DNA from 4 places in the Streptococcus sp. M143 genome. Region 1 is predicted to be linked to each of the others. Evidence: predicted binding sites of a transcription regulator. Region 1 holds the regulator's gene; each other region holds the start of a gene.
What was found. Region 1 encodes CtsR, which represses protease genes until heat stress. Its sites were predicted from a motif close to TTGGTCAAAAAAGGTCAAANA; they were not measured.

Region 1 (5,539 bases):
TCAAGGCGTAGATGCTAACTTCATGTACTTAAAAGACTATGTCAAGGAGTTTGACTACTACTCACCCGTTATCATCGCAAACAACGACTATTTGAAAGACAATAAAGAAGAAGCTCGTAAAATCATCCAAGCCATCAAAAAAGGCTACCAATACGCTATGGAACACCCAGAGGAAGCAGCTGATATCCTCATCAAGAATGCACCTGAACTTAAGGAAAAACGTGACTTTGTCATTGAATCTCAAAAATACTTGTCGAAAGAATACGCAAGCGACAAGGAAAAATGGGGACAATTTGATGCAGCTCGCTGGAATGCCTTCTACAAGTGGGATAAAGAAAATGGCATCCTTAAAGAAGACTTGACAGACAAAGGCTTCACTAACGAATTTGTAAAATAATGACAGAAATTAGACTAGAACAGGTAAGCTATGCCTATGGCGAGGAAAAGATTTTAGAGGATATCAACTTGCAGGTCACTTCAGGTGAAGTGGTTTCTATCCTAGGTCCAAGTGGTGTTGGAAAGACTACCCTCTTTAACCTGATTGCAGGAATTTTAGAAGTCCAGTCGGGAAGAATTGTCCTTGATGGCGAGGAGAATCCCAAGGGGCGCGTGAGTTATATGTTGCAAAAGGATCTGCTCTTAGAACATAAGACGGTACTTGGCAATATTATCCTGCCCCTCTTGATTCAAAAGGTTGATAAGGCAGAAGCTATTGCTCGCGCGGATGAAATCCTTGCTACTTTTCAGTTGACGGCTGTAAGGGATAAGTATCCTCATGAACTTAGCGGAGGAATGCGCCAGCGCGTGGCCCTACTCCGTACCTACCTTTTTGGGCACAAACTCTTTCTCTTAGACGAGGCCTTTAGTGCCTTGGATGAGATGACCAAGATGGAACTTCACGCTTGGTATCTGGATATTCACAAACAGCTGGAGTTGACGACCTTGATTATCACCCACAGTATCGAGGAGGCACTCAATCTCAGCGATCGCATCTATATCTTGAAAAACCGCCCCGGGCAAATTGTTTCAGAAATTAAACTAGATTGGTCTGAAGACGAGGACAAGGAAGTACAAAAAATTGCCTACAAACGTCAAATATTAGCAGAATTAGGCTTAAATAAGTAGAAAAATAGGGAGTTGGTGAAGATTATCCTTTACCAGCGCCCTTTTTGTAAAGCAATAGAAATAGTGTACGACATGTTAAGCAGACTGAAGAAATTACGGAGAAAAAATGGAACATCAGTTGTCTCCTTTGCATTTATTGCAATTGCTATAGTATCAGGATTTATAATTTACTTTAGTCCTGATATTGCAAAGTTATTAGGATTAGATGAAAAAAGATTTGAAAACGTAGTGGGAACAGTTTTAACTCCGACATTATTATTTATAGGTTATTTAATTTTTGAAAAATCTGTAGATAAATATCGAAAAGAAATTAAATAGGAACAGAAAATACTAAAAGAAAAACAGAATGAGTTGGGAGACAATTTTAAAAGTTAAGAGAAAATTAGAATTGTTGGTGGAATAGGTTTCCTTTACTAGGGAAATGGAGATATAGAAAAAAGCACGTTTGACCGTGCTAGCGGAAGTAGAAAGGCTAAAAATGAAAGGCGATTATTATGAGTAAAAAAAGTAGAACAGAAAAAGCCAAAGTAACAGAAAATGCAGATTTGGGAGCGTATTTTTTAATTTTAGCAGTTGTAGCCGTTGGGGCACTTGCTTATTTTTCAGAAGATTTTGGGACAAGGTGGGCAAAAGTTATAGAAATAGTCGGAGCGCCGTTTTCTTTAGGTTTAGGTTTTTTCGCTTTTGATAAAGGTTTTGAAATGTTAGGCAAGTATAACGAAAAAAACAAAGGCGACGAATGAAAAGTCAAGAAACTAAAACAGAATTTATTAAACTAAGAGCGTCTGGGAAATCATTTGACTATATAGCTAAAGAACTAAGTATCAGTAAGTCAACTTGTAGCAGTTGGGAAAAAGAACTAAAAGACGCTATAGCAGAATTAAAACAGGAACAGCTTAACGAATTATAGTTCCTTGCCTGCTGAACTCGTCAATGTTACGCCCTTTTCAGGGCTCTTTTTTGTGGACTTTTTTAGGAACTTTCAAGAAAAACTAAGGCGAATTAATGCCAAAGTATTTTTTAAAAAAGTCAGTATTTCCAATGGTTGAGCCTTAAAAATTTGACTTATAGAGTGTTAAATGATAGTATAGTCAAAGATAGTCAAGGTTCAAAGAAGGAGTTTGATTTACTATGAGATTTAAAAATACATCAGATCACATCGAAGCCTATATCAAGGCGATTTTAGACCAGTCTGGTATCGTGGAATTGCAACGGAGCCAGTTGGCAGATACCTTTCAGGTTGTACCGAGTCAGATCAACTATGTCATTAAGACCCGCTTTACGGAAAGTAGAGGTTACTTGGTTGAGAGCAAGCGTGGTGGCGGAGGCTACATTCGCATAGGGCGAATTGAGTTTTCCAGTCATCATGAGATGCTCCGCGATTTGCTTTACTCGATTGGTGAGCGAGTTAGTCAGGAGATCTATGAGGATATTCTCCAGCTTTTGGTGGAGCAGGACTTAATGACCAAGCAGGAGATGACCTTGCTGACTTCAGTAGCAACGGATCGTGTCCTAGGGGAAGAATCCTCAGTTGTCCGTGCCAATATGCTCCGACAGCTATTACAAGAGGTAGATAGAAAAGAGAAGTAAGATGAACTATTCAAAAGCATTGAATGAATGTATCGAAAGTGCCTACATGGTTGCGAGCCATTTTGGAGCTCGTTACCTAGAGTCATGGCACTTGTTGATTGCCATGTCCAATCACAGTTACAGCGTGGCAGGTGCGACTCTAAATGATTATCCTTATGAAATGGACCGTTTAGAAGAGGTTGCTTTAGAACTGACTGAAACCGACTATAGCCAAGATGAAACCTTTACGGAATTACCCTTTTCCCATCGTTTAGAGGTCCTCTTTGCAGAAGCAGAGTACGTGGCCTCAGTGGTCCACGCAAAGGTGCTAGGGACAGAACATGTATTATATGCAATCTTGCATGATGGCAATGCCTTGGCAACTCGTATCTTGGAGAGAGCGGGCTTCTCTTATGAAGACCAGAAAGATCAGGTCAGAATTGCCGCTCTTCGTCGCAATCTAGAAGAGCGTGCAGGATGGACTCGTGAAGACCTTAAGGCTTTGCGTCAACGCCATCGCACAGTAACTGACAAGCAAAATTCCATGGCCAATATGATGGGCATGCCTCAAGCTCAAAGTGGAGGCCTAGAGGATTACACGCATGACCTGACGGAGCAAGCGCGCTCTGGCAAGTTAGAGCCAGTTATCGGTCGTGACAAGGAAATCTCACGTATGATTCAGATTTTGAGTCGTAAGACCAAGAACAATCCTGTCTTGGTTGGTGATGCTGGTGTTGGGAAAACAGCTCTGGCACTTGGACTTGCCCAGCGTATTGCTAGTGGGGACGTACCTGCAGAAATGGCAAAGATGCGTGTTCTAGAGCTTGATTTGATGAATGTTGTTGCAGGGACACGTTTCCGTGGTGACTTTGAAGAACGTATGAACAACATCATCAAGGATATAGAGGAAGATGGCAAAGTGATTCTCTTTATCGATGAACTCCACACCATTATGGGTTCTGGAAGCGGTATTGACTCGACTCTGGATGCGGCCAATATCTTGAAACCAGCCTTGGCGCGTGGAACTTTGAGAACGGTTGGTGCAACCACTCAGGAAGAATACCAAAAACACATCGAAAAAGATGCTGCCCTTTCTCGTCGTTTTGCCAAAGTTACGATTGAAGAGCCAAGTCTAGCTGACAGCATGACTATTTTGCAAGGTTTGAAAGCGACCTATGAGAAACACCATCGTGTGCAAATCACAGATGAAGCCGTTGAAACAGCTGTCAAGATGGCGCATCGTTACTTGACCAGTCGTCACTTACCAGACTCTGCTATCGACCTTTTGGATGAAGCGGCAGCAACAGTGCAAAACAAATCCAAGCATGTGAAAGCAGACGAATCCGACTTGAGTCCAGCTGACAAGGCTCTGATGGATGGCAGGTGGAAACAAGCTGCCCAGTTAATCGCAAAAGAGCAGGAAGTCCCTGTCTATAAAGACTTGGTGACAGAGACTGAAATTTTGACTACCTTGAGTCGCTTGTCAGGGATTCCAGTCCAAAAATTGACGCAAACAGATGCTAAGAAATACCTGAATCTGGAAGCCGAACTTCACAAACGGGTGATTGGTCAAGATCAGGCTGTTTCAAGTATTAGCCGTGCGATTCGCCGCAATCAGTCAGGGATTCGCAGTCACAAGCGTCCGATTGGTTCCTTTATGTTCCTAGGACCGACGGGTGTCGGTAAGACCGAATTGGCCAAGGCTCTGGCAGAAGTCCTCTTTGATGACGAATCAGCCCTTATCCGCTTTGATATGAGTGAATATATGGAGAAATTTGCAGCTAGCCGTCTCAATGGAGCTCCTCCAGGCTATGTGGGCTACGAAGAAGGTGGGGAGTTGACGGAGAAGGTTCGCAACAAACCTTACTCTGTGCTCCTCTTTGACGAGGTAGAAAAGGCCCACCCAGACATCTTTAATGTCCTCTTGCAGGTTCTGGACGACGGTGTCTTGACAGATAGCAAGGGGCGCAAGGTTGATTTTTCAAATACCATTATTATCATGACGTCAAACCTTGGCGCGACGGCTCTTCGTGATGACAAGACTGTTGGCTTTGGCGCGAAAGACATTCGTTTCGACCAGGAAAATATGGAAAAACGAATCTTTGAAGAGTTGAAAAAAACTTATCGACCAGAGTTTATCAACCGTATTGATGAAAAGGTGGTCTTCCACAGCTTGGATAGCGAACACATGCAGGAAATCGTTAAGATTATGGTTAAACCATTGATTGCTAGTCTAGCAGAGAAGGGCATCGACTTGAAACTACAAGCTTCGGCACTGAAGTTGCTAGCTAGTCACGGTTACAATCCAGAAATGGGAGCTCGCCCACTTCGCAGAACACTGCAAACAGAGGTGGAAGACAAGTTGGCAGAACTCCTCCTCAAGGGAGAACTGGTAGCAGGCAAGACCCTCAAGATAGGTGTCAAAGCTGGACAATTGAAATTTGATATTGCTTAAAAATGGAGAATCAGGAGCAATCCTGATTCTTTTTTGCTACTTTTTTATAAAAAATGATAAAAAACTATTGACAAAACAAAAATATAGTATATAATAAAAACATAGAAAACAAAAATATCAAAAATTATAAAAAGGCAAACGAGTATGAAAAAGAAAACAGCAGTGGTATTTGGGACCTTTGCCCCTCTCCATCAGGGGCATATCGATCTGATCCAGCGAGCGAAGCGTCAGTGTGATCAGGTCTGGGTAGTCGTTTCAGGCTACGAGGGAGACCGAGGTGATCAGGTAGGTTTAAGTCTTCAAAAACGATTTCGCTATATCCGAGAGGCTTTTCGTGATGACGAATTGACCTCTGTCTGTAAGCTGGATGAGACCAATCTTCCCCGTTAC
Region 2 (5,539 bases), on a different contig from region 1:
CTGTTTCACTAGCTTCCCCGACCATACGGATGTTGAGAAGGCCAACAACTGTACCAATAAGCTTACTCAAACGACCATTTTTAACCAAGTTATCAACTTTAGCGAGGACAAAGAGCAATTTTGTTTTTTCTTGGTAAGCCGTAATAGCTTCAACAATTTCTTCAAAAGAAAGTCCTTGGTCAATCAAGTCATTGATTTTTTCTATAATCAGGTCAACCTCACCACCAGCAGACAAAGTGTCGATGACATGAATCTGTGTGTCAGGATTGTCTTCAAGATAAATGTTTTTAGCGAGTTGTGCACTATTATGACTACCAGAAAGGGTACCAGTGATGGTAACAACAAAGATATGTTTGGCACCTTTGAATGCTCTCAAGTAATCATCAGGACTAGGGCAAGCTGATTTTGAAGCCTCAGAAGTCGCATACATGGTTTCCATCATGTGATCAATGTCGAGATTAGCATCATCGATAAAGACCTGATCAGCTACTTGAATGGTTAATGGTACACTGATGAATTCAGTATCAATAGCAGGAGTTGCTAGTTGACGATAATCACAACCAGAGTCAGCTACAATCTTCCAAGTCATAGAAATTCTCCGTCTTTGTCACTTATACATTGACAAAGGTTCTGTCTTTTTTTACAATTATATCATGAAAGCCCTTGAAACAAAAGTATTACCCTTCTGTTGTCACAAATAGAAAGAAATTGTTATGTCTGAACGAAAAATATCTGAAAAATCTCTTGAAAATCTCAGGAAATCAAATCAAGAATCTAATTTTTTAACCAGAGAAGCGATTGAAACAGCGCTTTTGCAATTACTGGAGAAAAAGGACATGGCCAAGATCAGCATTTCAGAGTTGGTCAAGCGGGCAGGTGTCTCTCGTGCTGCCTTCTATCGCAATTATGACTCTAAGGAAGCGATTTTAGAAAGCGTCTTTAAACGTAGCGTTCACAATATCATGGAACAATTGAGTCATTACGATGTTAAAACCGATCTTTATCTGGTCTGGGTGCATCTTTTTCGAGCGGCTAAGAAAGAAGCCAAGATTATCCAACTTGCTCTGGACTATCACTTGGAAAAGATTTTTGTCCAAGCTATGCAGGAATTTCTGGAAAAATACCACGGAAAATCAAAAGGTGTCAGCAGCTACCTTCATTCGTTTTGGAGTTCTGCTATCGTATCAGTTCTGCTCAAATGGATCAAGGATGGAATGAAGGTTCCAGCTGAAAAGATTGCAGACTTACGCTTGCCATTTTTCAAAAAATAGAGGACAAGGAGAAGACTTATGACAGAAAAAAGACTGGCTTGGGATGAGTATTTTGCAGCCCAGGCTTTACTGATTGCTAATCGTTCGACCTGTAAACGTGCCAAGGTGGGAGCTGTCCTAGTTAAGGACAATAAAGTCATTTCAACAGGCTACAATGGTTCAGTATCAGGAACGGAGCACTGTATTGACCACGAATGTCTAGTCATTGAAGGACACTGTGTCCGTACCCTTCACGCCGAGGTCAATGCCATCTTGCAAGGAGCCGAACGAGGGGTTCCAAAGGGTTTTACAGCCTATGTGACCCATTTTCCTTGTCTGAACTGTACAAAACAACTGCTACAAGTTGGTTGCAAGCGTGTGGTTTATATCAACCAGTACCGAATGGATGACTATGCCCAGTACCTTTATCATGAAAAAGGCACCGAGTTGACCCATTTGCCATTAGAGACTGTTCAGACAGCTCTTCAAGAGGCAGATTTGATTTAAAAATTAATAAAAATAAATGGTTTAGAAAGCTTTTTAAACCGTTTTTTGATATAATAAGAAGAATAAATTGAAAGAAGGAATTCAGAAAATGGGAAAACTTGAAGTCATTAATCATCCACTCATTCAACATAAATTGTCAATCTTGCGTCGTACAGACACTTCTACAAAAGCTTTTCGTGAGCTAGTAGATGAGATTGCAATGTTGATGGGATATGAAGTACTTCGTGATCTTCCACTTGAAGACGTGGAAATCGAAACGCCTATCACAAAGACCGTTCAAAAACAATTGGCTGGTAAAAAATTGGCGATTGTCCCAATCTTGCGTGCAGGTATCGGGATGGTAGATGGGCTCTTGAGCTTGGTTCCAGCAGCAAAAGTTGGACACATCGGTATGTACCGTGATGAAGAAACCCTTCAGCCAGTTGAATACTTGGTGAAATTGCCTGAAGATATTGATCAACGTCAAATCTTTGTCGTTGATCCAATGCTTGCAACAGGTGGATCAGCAATCTTGGCCGTAGATTCCCTTAAAAAACGTGGTGCATCAAATATCAAGTTTGTCTGCCTAGTAGCTGCTCCAGAAGGAGTGAAGGCTCTTCAAGGAGCTCACCCAGATGTAGAAATCTTTACAGCAGCTTTGGACGAGCACTTGAATGAACATGGCTATATTGTCCCAGGACTTGGGGACGCGGGAGACCGCTTGTTCGGTACCAAATAAAATTCCAAAGTAAACATTGAGACTGAGGGTTAGTTTCAGTTTTGAAAGGAGGTTGAGTTTTTGTTTCTGTCGATAGTATAGAGCAAAAATTTGACCTTTTTTGACCAAAAAGATATAATAGTTCTGTATTGAGTCGCATGACTAAGAAAATTCAACATTAAAAGGAGAAATGAATGATTCCTGTAGTTATTGAACAAACAAGCCGTGGAGAACGTTCCTATGACATTTACTCTCGTCTTCTGAAAGACCGCATCATCATGCTAACTGGGCCAGTCGAAGATAATATGGCCAACTCAGTTATTGCCCAGTTGCTCTTCTTGGATGCCCAAGACAGCACAAAAGATATTTACCTTTATGTCAACACACCTGGAGGTTCTGTTTCAGCTGGTTTGGCAATCGTTGATACCATGAACTTTATCAAGGCAGATGTCCAAACAATCGTTATGGGAATGGCTGCATCTATGGGGACTGTTATTGCATCAAGTGGTGCAAAAGGCAAACGCTTCATGCTTCCAAATGCAGAGTACATGATTCACCAACCAATGGGTGGTACAGGTGGTGGTACCCAACAAACAGATATGGCAATCGCTGCAGAACACTTGCTCAAAACTCGTAAGACTTTGGAGCAAATCCTTGCGACTAACTCAGGTAAATCAGTTGAGCAAATTCATGCAGATGCTGAACGTGATTACTGGATGAGTGCCCAAGAAACGCTCGAATATGGCTTCATTGATGAAATCATGGCCAACAATTCTTTGAGCTAAGCAACCTAGAAAGCAAACTCGACGGAGTTTGCTTTTTTTGGTATAATAGGGGAAGATTTCTTAGAAAGAGGATCCCTCATGTTTGAAAAAACAAATCGATCAGGATTAATCATCTATCTTTACTATAATCGAGATGCAAAAAAACTTCAGGAATACGGTGATATCTGTTACCATTCCAAAAGACATCGTTACTTGCAGCTCTATGTTCCAACTGAGGAGCTAGATGACTTAGTTGAGAGATTAGGTAAGGAAAGATTTATCAAAAAAATAAGACGTTGCCACATTCAAGAGTTAGAAACTCCCTTTGTTGGCAATCTCTATCGCACTGAGGAAAACGTTATCATTTAAAAAATGAGATAAATGTGTTGACAATTTTCTGATAATTCGGTATATTCTTAACATACTATTTTTGAAACAACTATAAGGAGATTAACATGAAGAAAAAATTTGCCCTATCTTTTGTGGCTCTTGCTAGTGTGGCCCTTCTCGCTGCCTGTGGAGAGGTCAAGTCAGGAGCGTCAAATACAACTGGTAACCCAGTAGACGAAAAGACTATTAAAATCGGTTTTAACTTTGAAGAAACAGGTGCTGTAGCTGCCTATGGTACTTCTGAACAAAAAGGTGCCCAACTTGCTGTTGATGAAATCAATGCTGCAGGTGGTATCGATGGAAAACAAATCGAAGTTGTGGATAAAGATAACAAATCTGAAACTGCTGAGGCTGCCTCTGTTACAACTAACCTAGTTACCCAATCAAAAGTTACAGCTATCGTAGGACCTGCGACATCTGGTGCAACTGCTGCGGCTGTAGCCAACGCTACTCAAGCAGGAGTGCCATTGATCTCACCAAGTGCGACTCAAGATGGATTGACCAAAGGTCAAGAATATCTATTTATCGGAACTTTCCAAGATAGCTTCCAAGGGAAGATTATTTCAAACTATGTGACAAACAAATTGAACGCTAAGAAGGTTGTTCTTTATACGGACAATGCTAGTGACTATGCTAAAGGTATTGCTAAATCTTTCCGCGAAGCCTACAAGGGTGAGATTGTAGCAGATGAAACGTTTGTGGCAGGTGATACAGACTTCCAAGCAGCCCTTACTAAAATGAAAGGGAAAGAGTTTGACGCTATCGTTGTTCCAGGTTACTACACAGAAGCAGGTAAAATCGTAAACCAAGCACGTGGTATGGGAATTGATAAACCAATCGTTGGTGGTGACGGCTTTAACGGTGAAGAATTTGTTCAACAAGCAACTGCTGAAAGAGCATCAAACATTTACTTCATCTCAGGATTCTCAACTACAGTTGATGTTTCTGCAAAAGCTAAAGCTTTCCTTGAAGCCTACCGTGCTAAATACAATGAAGAACCTTCAACATTCTCAGCTTTGGCCTATGACTCAGTTTACCTAGTAGCTAATGCTGCAAAAGGTGCTAAAAACTCAGGTGAAATCAAGGACAACCTTGCTAAAACCAAAGACTTTGATGGTGTGACTGGTCAAACGAGCTTTGATGCAGATCACAACACAGTGAAAACTGCTTACATGATGACCATGAATAATGGTAAAGTGGAAGCAGCAGAAGTTGTAAAACCATAACATTAGAATAGTAGCTGAAATAGGGAATGAGCCTTTGACTCACTCCCTGTTTCGGTGTTTATGAACTTGTGAAAATTGAGAAATTTTCTAAAAATAATGATAGAAAAGAGTGAATGCTATGCTCCAACAACTTGTGAATGGTTTAATTCTGGGTAGTGTTTATGCACTTTTGGCCCTGGGTTATACCATGGTTTATGGAATTATCAAACTCATCAACTTCGCCCACGGTGATATTTATATGATGGGAGCTTTTATTGGTTACTTTTTGATTAATTCTTTCCAAATGGATTTCTTTTTAGCTTTGATTATTTCAATGGCAGGAACTGCACTACTTGGTGTTGTGATTGAGTTTCTTGCCTACCGTCCTTTGCGACATTCTACGCGTATTGCTGTATTGATTACTGCTATCGGAGTGTCTTTCCTACTTGAATATGGAATGGTCTACTTGGTCGGTGCAAATACTCGCGCCTTTCCTCAAGCCATTCAAACAGTTCGCTATGATTTAGGACCAATCAGCTTAACAAATGTTCAGTTAATGATTTTAGCAGTTTCCTTACTCTTGATGATTTTATTGCAAGTGATTGTTCAAAAAACAAAAATGGGTAAAGCGATGCGTGCTGTATCAGTTGATAGTGACGCAGCTCAATTGATGGGAATTAATGTAAATCGTACAATCAGCTTTACTTTTGCTTTGGGTTCAGCCCT
Region 3 (5,539 bases), on a different contig from region 1:
GGCTGACTTGATACCGAGTTTATTTTCTGTCACATCCAAGTAGGCCTCGTCAATACTCATAGGTTCAATCAGATCGGTGTAACGTTTAAAAATAGCTCGAATCTCAAGTCCCACAGTTTTGTATTTTTCATAATTGCCCGAGATAAAGACGGCTTGAGGACAACGCTCATAAGCTTCTTTAGAACTCATGGCAGAGTGAATGCCAAAGGCTCGTGCCTCGTAGCTACAAGTAGACACAACTCCCCGTCCGCCTGTTTGTCTGGGATCACTCCCAATGATGACAGGCTTGCCCTTTAACTTAGGATTATCTCTTATTTCCACCGCAGCAAAAAAGGCATCCATGTCGATATGGATGATTTTTCTGGACAAATCATTAATCAATGGAAATATGAGCATTTTGCTTCCTTTCTAATGTCATTTTTTATTCATTATACCTTTTTTTCTGAAAAAATGGAAAAGAGTACTCATTCTTTCAAATATATAATACAGATCGTACCGATAAACGGACTGTATTAGAAAAGAAAGTGATAAAAAAGCCTTTTTTCGCTTGTTGAAATCGGTTACTGTATGGTATACTGATCTCATGAATGTAACAGATGACTGTTACTAGAAAGAAAAATGAGGACATTAACATGGTTGTTAAGACAGTTGTTGAAGCACAAGATATTTTTGATAAAGCTTGGGAAGGCTTCAAAGGCGTAGATTGGAAAGAAAAAGCAAGTATTTCTCGCTTCGTTCAAGCCAACTACACACCTTACGATGGAGATGAAAGTTTCCTTGCTGGACCAACAGAACGTTCACTTCACATCAAAAAAATCGTAGAAGAAACAAAAGCACACTACGAAGAAACTCGTTTCCCAATGGACACTCGTCCAACATCTATTGCTGATATTCCTGCTGGATTTATCGACAAAGAAAACGAATTGATCTTTGGTATCCAAAACGATGAACTCTTCAAATTGAACTTCATGCCAAAAGGTGGTATCCGTATGGCTGAAACTACTTTGAAAGAAAATGGATACGAACCAGACCCAGCTGTTCACGAAATCTTTACTAAATACGTAACAACAGTTAACGACGGTATCTTCCGTGCCTACACTTCAAACATTCGTCGTGCTCGTCACGCTCACACTGTAACTGGTCTTCCAGATGCCTACTCACGTGGACGTATCATCGGTGTTTACGCACGTCTTGCTCTTTACGGTGCAGACTACTTGATGCAAGAAAAAGTAAACGACTGGAATGCAATTAAAGAAATTGATGAAGAAACAATCCGTCTTCGTGAAGAAGTAAACCTTCAATACCAAGCATTGCAACAAGTTGTTCGCTTGGGTGACCTTTACGGAGTTGATGTCCGCAAACCAGCGATGAACACGAAAGAAGCTATCCAATGGGTTAACATCGCCTTCATGGCTGTCTGCCGTGTTATCAATGGTGCTGCTACATCTTTAGGACGTGTGCCAATCGTATTGGATATCTTTGCAGAACGTGACCTTGCTCGTGGTACATTTACTGAATCAGAAATCCAAGAGTTCGTTGATGATTTCGTTATGAAACTTCGTACAGTTAAATTTGCTCGTACAAAAGCTTATGACCAATTGTACTCAGGTGATCCAACCTTCATCACAACTTCAATGGCTGGTATGGGTAACGATGGTCGTCACCGTGTTACTAAGATGGACTACCGTTTCTTGAACACTCTTGACAACATCGGTAACTCTCCAGAGCCAAACTTGACAGTTCTTTGGACTGACAAATTGCCATACAACTTCCGTCGCTACTGTATGCATATGAGCCACAAACACTCTTCTATCCAATACGAAGGTGTAACAACAATGGCTAAAGACGGATACGGAGAAATGAGCTGTATCTCATGCTGTGTGTCACCACTTGACCCAGAAAACGAAGATCAACGCCACAACATCCAGTACTTCGGTGCTCGTGTAAACGTTCTTAAAGCTCTTCTTACTGGTTTGAACGGTGGTTACGACGATGTCCACAAAGACTACAAAGTATTTGACATCGATCCTATCCGTGACGAAGTTCTTGAATTCGAATCAGTTAAAGCGAACTTTGAAAAATCTCTTGACTGGTTGACTGACACTTACGTAGATGCTTTGAACATCATCCACTACATGACTGACAAGTACAACTACGAAGCTGTTCAAATGGCCTTCTTGCCAACTAAACAACGTGCCAACATGGGATTCGGTATCTGTGGATTTGCTAACACTGTTGATACATTGTCAGCTATCAAATACGCTACCGTTAAACCAATCCGTGATGAAGATGGCTACATATACGATTACGAAACAATCGGTGAATACCCACGTTGGGGTGAAGATGACCCACGTTCAAACGAATTGGCAGAATGGTTGATCGAAGCTTACACAACTCGTCTACGTAGCCACAAACTTTACAAAGACGCAGAAGCTACAGTATCACTTTTGACAATCACATCTAACGTTGCTTACTCTAAACAAACTGGTAACTCACCAGTCCACAAAGGTGTATACCTCAACGAAGATGGTTCTGTGAACTTGTCTAAACTTGAATTCTTCTCACCAGGTGCTAACCCATCTAACAAAGCTAAAGGTGGATGGTTGCAAAACTTGAACTCACTTGCTAGCCTAGACTTTGGTTACGCAGCTGACGGTATCTCATTGACAACTCAAGTTTCTCCACGTGCTCTTGGTAAGACTCGTGACGAGCAAGTTGATAACTTGGTAACAATCCTTGATGGTTACTTTGAAAACGGTGGACAACACGTTAACTTGAACGTTATGGACTTGAACGATGTTTACGAAAAGATCATGTCAGGTGAAGACGTTATCGTACGTATCTCTGGATACTGTGTAAACACTAAATACCTCACTCCAGAACAAAAAACTGAATTGACACAACGTGTCTTCCACGAAGTTCTTTCAATGGATGACGCATTGAGCTAAGATTCAATTGTAATAGAGAAAAGCCAGTCGATATGACTGGCTTTTTGTGTGCTTAAAAATTTTTTAAAAAATAGTCAAATTTGGTCAAAAATTATTGACTTTTACTGACCAATGTGATATAGTAGAAACATAAGGAAAATGAATTCCTTAAAAAGCTCATTTTCAACGAATTAGTCTTTGAGAATGAGGTATAGAATCCCGAGAAAGGGGTGAGGCCTATGTTAAATCTAACAGACTTTGAAAAGAAGATGATAGAAGGCTTATTTAAAAAAGAAAAACCAGAAATTATACGTAGAGTAGCGAGTTAGCTAGTCTAAAATTTTTAAAACAAAGGTCAAAGATAGTCAATATCAGAGATCGCAATTAATTAACAATAAACGAGGTAAAGAATATGAACAACAACTTTAATAACTTTAACAACATGGATGATTTGTTTAACCAATTGATGGGTGGTATGCGAGGATACAGTTCTGAAAACCGTCGCTACTTGATTAATGGACGTGAAGTGACTCCTGAGGAATTTGCTCATTATCGTGCAACTGGTCAATTACCAAGAAATGTAGAATCTGATGCGCAAATGCAACAACACGCTTCAGGTATGAAGCAAGATGGTGTCCTTGCTAAACTAGGTCGTAACTTGACAGCAGAAGCTCGCGAGGGCAAATTGGATCCTGTTATCGGACGAAACAAGGAAATTCAAGAAACATCTGAAATCCTCTCACGTCGTACGAAGAACAATCCTGTACTTGTAGGAGATGCAGGTGTTGGTAAGACAGCCGTTGTCGAAGGTCTAGCACAAGCGATTGTGAATGGAGATGTTCCAGCTGCCATCAAGAACAAGGAAATTATTTCTATTGATATCTCAGGTCTTGAGGCTGGTACTCAATACCGTGGTAGCTTTGAAGAAAATGTTCAAAATCTTGTTAGCGAAGTGAAAGAAGCAGGAAATATTATCCTCTTCTTTGATGAAATTCACCAAATCCTTGGCGCTGGCTCAATCGGCGGAGACAGTGGTTCTAAAGGGCTTGCGGACATTCTCAAGCCAGCTCTCTCCCGTGGTGAGTTGACTGTTATTGGAGCGACAACTCAAGACGAATACCGTAACACCATCTTGAAAAATGCAGCTCTTGCTCGTCGTTTCAACGAAGTCAAGGTCAATGCTCCTTCAGCAGAGGATACTTTTAAAATCCTTCAAGGGATTCGTGACCTCTATCAACAACATCACAATGTTATCTTGCCAGACGAAGTCTTGAAGGCAGCAGTGGATTATTCTATCCAATACATTCCACAACGCAGCTTGCCAGATAAGGCTATCGACCTTGTCGATGTAACGGCAGCTCACTTGGCAGCTCAACATCCTGTAACAGATGTTCATGCTGTTGAACGAGAAATCGAGGCAGAAAAAGACAAGCAAGAAAAAGCTGTTGAGGCAGAAGATTTTGAAGCAGCTCTTAATGCCAAGACACGCATTGCAGAATTGGAGAAAAAAGTCGAAAACCACACAGAAGACATGAAAGTGACTGCAAGCATCAACGATGTGGCTGAATCTGTGGAACGAATGACAGGTATTCCAGTGTCACAAATGGGAGCGTCAGACATCGAACGTTTGAAAGATATGGCTCATCGCTTGGAACACAAGGTAATCGGCCAAGATAAGGCGGTTGAAGCAGTAGCTCGTGCTATCCGTCGTAACCGTGCTGGTTTTGATGAAGGCAATCGCCCAATCGGTAGCTTCCTCTTTGTAGGTCCAACTGGGGTTGGTAAGACCGAGCTCGCTAAGCAATTGGCACTGGATATGTTTGGAACTAAGGATGCTATCATTCGTTTGGATATGTCTGAATACAGTGACCGCACAGCTGTATCTAAGTTAATCGGTACAACAGCAGGTTATGTGGGTTATGATGACAATAGCAATACTTTGACAGAACGTGTTCGTCGTAATCCTTACTCTATCATTCTCTTGGACGAAATTGAAAAGGCGGATCCTCAAGTAATCACCCTTCTCCTTCAGGTCTTGGATGACGGTCGTTTGACTGATGGTCAAGGAAATACAGTGAACTTCAAGAACACGGTCATTATCGCGACATCAAATGCTGGATTTGGCTATGAAGCTAACTTGACAGAAGATGCAGATAAACCAGAATTAATGGATCGTTTGAAACCATACTTCCGTCCAGAATTCCTTAACCGCTTTAACGCAGTTATCGAGTTCTCACACTTGAATAAGGAAGACCTTTCTAAGATTGTGGACTTGATGTTGGCTGAAGTCAACCAAACCTTGGCTAAGAAAGACATTGATTTGGAAGTCAGCCAAGCAGCTAAGGACTTTATCACAGAAGAAGGCTATGACGAAGTTATGGGTGTTCGTCCTCTCCGTCGCGTGGTTGAACAACAAATTCGTGATAAGGTGACGGACTTCCACTTGGATCATCTAGATGCTAAACATTTGGAAGCAGATATGGAAGATGGCGTTTTGGTTATTCGTGAAAAAGCCTAACTCAAGATTTTGAGAATAAAAAAAGAAGGAACTAGCTAAAAGCTGGTTCCTTTTTGTGTTTAGATGACATGGCGCTCAAAGGCATCATCTGAGA
Region 4 (5,539 bases), on a different contig from region 1:
CCTCGTCTATGGTCATGTAGTCAAAAGATAGCGTTCCATCCAGGTCAAATACGAATTTCATTTTCCTAGTCCTTATTTAGTGTTCGAAGCGCTGACTGATAGGTTTGCTCCATTAGCATGGTAATCGTCATAGGACCAACTCCACCCGGTACAGGTGTGATGTGACTGGCAAGTGGTGCAACGGCATCATAGTCAACATCTCCACAAAGCTTGCCATTTTCATCACGGTTCATCCCTACATCAATGACAACTGCCCCTGGTTTGACAAAGTCAGGAGTCACAAACTTAGCGCGACCGATTGCAACCACAAGAATATCCGCCTTAGCAGCAACCTTAGCAAGATTATGGGTGCGTGAGTGAGTCAAAGTCACAGTCGCATTTTTAGCCAAAAGAAGCTGAGCCATCGGCTTTCCAACAATATTCGAACGACCGATAACAACCGCATTTTTACCTTCCAACTCAATCCCATATTCATGAAACATCTCCATAATTCCTGCAGGTGTCGAAGGAATCATGACTGGATGACCTGACCAGAGGCGTCCCATGTTTAGCGGATGGAAACCATCCACGTCTTTTTCTGGGTCAATGGCTAATAAAACCGCCTCTTCATCGATATGTTTTGGTAAAGGTAACTGAACCAAAATCCCATGCCAAGCTGAATCTTGATTGTATTTGGCAATCAAGTCTAACAATTCCGCTTGGGTAATGGTCTCTGGAACTCGCACTACTTCACTACGGAAGCCAGCAGCGAGAGCTGACCGTTCCTTGTTGCGAACGTAGACTTGACTGGCAGGATTGTCCCCCACCAAAATCACCACCAAGCCTGGAACTAGACCTGTTTCTTCTTTTAGTTTGGCAGTCTTTTCAGCCAACTGCCCTTGTAACTTAGCTGCAAGAGCCTTCCCATCAATAATCTGTGCCATATTTCTTCTCTTTTCTATCAAATATCCTCTATTATATCAAAAAATACCTTGGCATTCTAACACTTCTTGACTAATAGACCTTATAGTTTGAAACTATAAGAAAAAGCTCTTATCGAGCTTTTAGTGCCTATTTATCTTAGGCAAGTTTATCATGCTTTCTTTTTGACCTTGGGAGCAGGCAAAACTTCGTACATATCCTTGATTAGTCTCGCTAGAAATGACTTATCTTCAAGGTCTTCTAGTAAAATCATCTCCTTGGCTCCTTCATAAGGACGTTCAAGTCTTGTCTGGCCCAGTTGATCCAAGACCACCTTCACAGGCTTCAGTAACAGACGATTATCATAGATTCCCCCAATAATCTTCCCACGATAATAAAGGATATACTCTCCCATCATTGGACGATAACTCATCTCCTCTAACTCCGATAGCTGATCGAGAATAAAGGCTAAACATTCTTTACTTGAAGCCATGATTTCTACTCCATTTCTTCTAAAAATGAGGTCTTACAAAACCTTACTTAAAAATTCCTTGGTCCGTTGTTCTTGGGTATGGTCAAAAATCTCTTCTGGCCTTCCATCTTCAACAACAACCCCATCCGCCATAAAGATAACACGGTCTGCCACCTCACGCGCAAAGCCCATTTCATGCGTCACAATCACCATAGTCATCCCTGATTTAGCGAGGTCTTGCATAACAGCTAGGACTTCTCCAACCATCTCAGGGTCTAGGGCTGAAGTCGGCTCATCAAAAAGCAAAACATCTGGTTCCATAGCAAGTCCACGTGCAATTGCAATCCGTTGTTGCTGACCACCTGACAAACTCTGAGGATAGGCCGTCGCCTTATCTGGTAAGCCAACTTTTTCTAACAGTTCCTGTGCTCTTTTCTCCGCTACTTCCTTGCTTTCTCCTTTGGTTTTTATTGGTGACAAGGTGATATTTTCCATCACCGTCATATTGGGAAAGAGGTTGAATTGTTGGAATACCATGCCCATCTTTTCACGCATAGCAAAAAGATCATTCTTCTTATCCGTAATATCAACTCCTTCAAAGATAACCTTTCCCTTACTTGCTTCCTCGAGAAGATTCATCGAACGAAGGAAAGTTGATTTCCCACTCCCTGACGGACCGATAATTACCACAACTTCCCCTCTTTTGATCTCAAGGTTGATTCCTTTCAAGACTTCATTCTTCCCAAAAGACTTATGTAGTTCTTCAATTTTAATCAAGGTTTCTGTCATTATTTCTTGTCTCCTTGTCCAATGTAATTTTCAAATGCCTTCAAAGCCACTGTCAAAACAGAAGTCATAATCAAGTAATAAAAGGCTGCAAATAAGAGAGGCGTTAAAGGTAGATAGGTTGTCGTTGCTACCGTCGTAGCTCCATTCCAAAGTTCCATGACTCCGATTGTTGACAAAAGCGAACTATCCTTGATAATGGTGATGAACTCATTTCCCAGAGCTGGAAGAATATTTTTGATAGCCTGTGGCAAAATGACATACCGCATGGCATTTTTCGGACGAATACCCAAGGAATAAGCCGCCTCCAATTGTCCTTTAGGAACGGCATTGATCCCTGCACGAACGGTTTCAGACACATAGGCACCACTATTCATCGAAATAATCAGAATACCAGGAATCAAACGAGAAAGATCAACTCCTAAAATTCCTACTTGAATAGTTGGAGCATCAATGTGCATAAGGGCAAATGCAATCATAATTTGCACCATCATCGGTGTTCCTCGGAAAATCCATACATAGACATTTGCAAACCAGACAAGAGGCTTAAAACGTGAGCGTTGAGCAAAGGCCAATAAGACACCTAGAATGGTACCGAAAAAGACTACCAGAATTGAAATCACTACAGTGATAAGAGCTCCGTAATTAAAATAAGGTAAATACTTTGGTAAAAAGGAAAAATTCATATAAACTCAGCTTTCTAAACATTAGATTGTATGATTATAACATAGCTTGAATTAAAATTCAATATTTTTCTACTGATTTTCACCAATAATTTTATGCAAAAGAGAAATAGCGAGAAATCTTAGTTTTTTCTAGTCAAGTCCCCGTGGTTTATGGTAAAATAGTAACGATAAGAAATGGAGGAGAATCATAATGGAATCACATTTGGTTAGAATCATCAACCGCCTAGAAGCTATGACAAAAGATGGCGGAAATCTAAAACGTAATTTTGAACGTGAAGGAGTTGTTGTTGCAGAAGTTGCATACAGCTATGACGAAGAAAATGGATCACTCTTCACCCTTCGCGATGTTGAAGCGCGTGAAACCTATACCTTTGATAGCATTGACTTGATTGCAATGGAGATCTACGAACTCCTTTACTAATAAAAAAGCAGCAGGGAAAACCTGACTGATGAACGAGAATCCTTTTTGTCCCTGCAAATGGGATTTTTTCTTACCCTCATAAGCAAAGATTTTCTTAGAGAACTTCTCTCGAAATCTCCCTAACCCAATCTTTTTACTTGCTTTACACCTTAATCATGCTATAATGAGAGTATAAAACTTTGACTATTCTTGACCTTTTTCTTAGGCCAAGAATAAGAATGAAATGAGGTAGATGTATGCTCTGTCAAAACTGTAAAATAAACGACTCAACAATTCATCTGTATACCAATATCAATGGACAGCAAAAGCAAATTGATCTTTGTCAAAACTGCTATAAAATTATCAAAACAGATCCAAATAATACCCTCTTTAAAGGAATGACTGACTTAAACAATCGTGACTTTGATCCTTTCGGAGACTTTTTCAATGATTTGAACAATTTCAGACCTTCTTCTAATAACATCCCTCCCACTCAATCAGGTGGAGGAGATGGGGACAATGGGGGCTACGGGCCTCAAAACCGCGGTCCACTTCAAACACCTCCTAGCCAAGAAAGAGGACTCCTAGAGGAATATGGTATCAACATTACTGAGATTGCTCGTAGAGGAGATATTGACCCTGTTATCGGTCGAGATGAGGAGATTATCCGTGTTATCGAAATCCTCAACCGTCGAACCAAGAACAATCCTGTCCTTATCGGAGAACCGGGTGTCGGTAAAACTGCCGTTGTTGAAGGTCTAGCTCAAAAAATTGTCGATGGCGATGTTCCCCATAAACTCCAAGGCAAGCAGGTCATCCGTCTGGATGTGGTCAGTCTAGTTCAAGGAACAGGGATTCGAGGCCAATTTGAAGAGCGTATGCAGAAGCTCATGGAAGAAATCCGCAAACGCGAGGACATCATTCTCTTTATCGATGAAATCCATGAAATTGTCGGTGCAGGATCTGCTGGCGATGGCAATATGGATGCAGGAAATATCCTCAAACCTGCCCTTGCCCGTGGTGAATTGCAACTGGTCGGTGCCACTACTCTCAATGAATACCGTATCATTGAAAAAGATGCTGCTCTAGAGCGCCGTATGCAGCCTGTCAAGGTAGATGAACCAACTGTCGAAGAAACCATCACCATCCTCAAAGGGATTCAAAAGAAATACGAAGACTACCATCACGTCAAGTATACTGATGCTGCTATCGAAGCTGCTGCAAATCTTTCCAACCGCTACATCCAAGACCGCTTCTTGCCAGACAAGGCTATTGACCTTTTAGACGAAGCCGGTTCAAAGATGAATCTGACGCTGAACTTTGTTGATCCTAAAGTGATTGACCAGCGCTTGATTGAGGCTGAGAATCTCAAGGCTCAAGCTACACGAGAGGAAGACTTTGAAAAGGCTGCCTATTTCCGCGATCAGATTGCCAAGTACAAGGAAATGCAGAAAAACAAGGTGACCGATCAGGATACTCCTATCATTAGCGAGAAAACAATCGAACACATCATTGAGCAGAAAACCAATATTCCTGTTGGAGAACTCAAAGAAAAAGAACAGGCTCAGCTTATCCATCTAGCAGACGACCTCAAAGCTCATGTCATTGGTCAAGATGAAGCTGTCGATAAGATTGCCAAGGCCATCCGTCGTAATCGTGTTGGACTTGGAACTCCTAACCGCCCAATCGGAAGCTTCCTCTTTGTCGGACCAACTGGTGTCGGTAAGACAGAACTTTCCAAACAACTAGCCATTGAACTCTTTGGTTCTGCTGACAGCATGATTCGCTTTGATATGAGTGAATACATGGAAAAACACAGTGTGGCTAAATTGGTCGGAGCCCCTCCAGGCTATGTAGGCTACGATGAAGCTGGTCAGTTAACGGAAAAAGTTCGTCGCAATCCTTACTCACTCATCCTTCTCGATGAAGTTGAAAAAGCCCACCCAGATGTGATGCACATGTTCCTCCAAGTCTTGGACGATGGTCGTTTGACTGATGGGCAAGGACGAACAGTTAGCTTTAAGGATGCCATCATTATCATGACCTCAAATGCGGGTACTGGTAAAGCCGAAGCCAGCGTTGGTTTTGGAGCTGCTCGTGAAGGTCGAACCAACTCTGTTCTCGGTGAACTCGGCAACTTCTTTAGTCCTGAGTTTATGAACCGTTTTGACGGCATCATCGAATTTAAACCTCTCAGCAAGGACAACCTTCTCCAAATCGTCGAACTCATGCTAGCAGATGTCAACAAACGTCTCTCCAGCAACAATATCCACCTTGATGTGACAGACAAGGTCA

Region 2: a site for CtsR is predicted at 2,563-2,583, ahead of clpP (ATP-dependent Clp protease proteolytic subunit ClpP). Genes of this name have one in related genera too.
Region 3: a site for CtsR is predicted at 3,040-3,060, ahead of HMPREF0850_RS12060 (ATP-dependent Clp protease ATP-binding subunit). Genes of this name have one in related genera too.
Region 4: a site for CtsR is predicted at 3,442-3,462, ahead of HMPREF0850_RS10420 (ATP-dependent Clp protease ATP-binding subunit). Genes of this name have one in related genera too.

Annotation. Positions count from the first base shown of each region.
Region 1 is NZ_GG730093.1:60,182-65,720, forward strand. It holds gene HMPREF0850_RS04530 (ABC transporter substrate-binding protein) at 1-397, shown strand, start outside; gene HMPREF0850_RS04535 (ABC transporter ATP-binding protein) at 397-1,125, shown strand; gene HMPREF0850_RS04540 (hypothetical protein) at 1,198-1,443, shown strand; gene HMPREF0850_RS04545 (hypothetical protein) at 1,620-1,868, shown strand; gene HMPREF0850_RS13005 (helix-turn-helix domain-containing protein) at 1,865-2,035, shown strand; gene HMPREF0850_RS04550 (CtsR family transcriptional regulator) at 2,257-2,715, shown strand; gene HMPREF0850_RS04555 (ATP-dependent Clp protease ATP-binding subunit) at 2,717-5,149, shown strand; gene HMPREF0850_RS04560 (AAA family ATPase) at 5,294-5,539, shown strand, end outside.
Region 2 is NZ_GG730097.1:23,793-29,331, forward strand. It holds gene HMPREF0850_RS06770 (DegV family protein) at 1-589, opposite strand, end outside; gene HMPREF0850_RS06775 (TetR/AcrR family transcriptional regulator) at 714-1,271, shown strand; gene HMPREF0850_RS06780 (deoxycytidylate deaminase) at 1,290-1,757, shown strand; gene upp (uracil phosphoribosyltransferase) at 1,846-2,475, shown strand; gene clpP (ATP-dependent Clp protease proteolytic subunit ClpP) at 2,649-3,239, shown strand; gene HMPREF0850_RS06795 (YlbG family protein) at 3,318-3,587, shown strand; gene HMPREF0850_RS06800 (ABC transporter substrate-binding protein) at 3,674-4,834, shown strand; gene HMPREF0850_RS06805 (branched-chain amino acid ABC transporter permease) at 4,953-5,539, shown strand, end outside.
Region 3 is NZ_GG730099.1:117,210-122,748, reverse strand. It holds gene dinB (DNA polymerase IV) at 1-396, opposite strand, end outside; gene pflB (formate C-acetyltransferase) at 633-2,948, shown strand; gene HMPREF0850_RS12060 (ATP-dependent Clp protease ATP-binding subunit) at 3,340-5,445, shown strand; gene HMPREF0850_RS12055 (S-ribosylhomocysteine lyase) at 5,505-5,539, opposite strand, start outside.
Region 4 is NZ_GG730097.1:775,085-780,623, forward strand. It holds gene HMPREF0850_RS10390 (HAD hydrolase family protein) at 1-61, opposite strand, end outside; gene HMPREF0850_RS10395 (bifunctional methylenetetrahydrofolate dehydrogenase/methenyltetrahydrofolate cyclohydrolase) at 66-923, opposite strand; gene HMPREF0850_RS10400 (TfoX/Sxy family protein) at 1,073-1,393, opposite strand; gene HMPREF0850_RS10405 (amino acid ABC transporter ATP-binding protein) at 1,427-2,161, opposite strand; gene HMPREF0850_RS10410 (amino acid ABC transporter permease) at 2,161-2,844, opposite strand; gene HMPREF0850_RS10415 (DUF1797 family protein) at 3,035-3,265, shown strand; gene HMPREF0850_RS10420 (ATP-dependent Clp protease ATP-binding subunit) at 3,502-5,539, shown strand, end outside.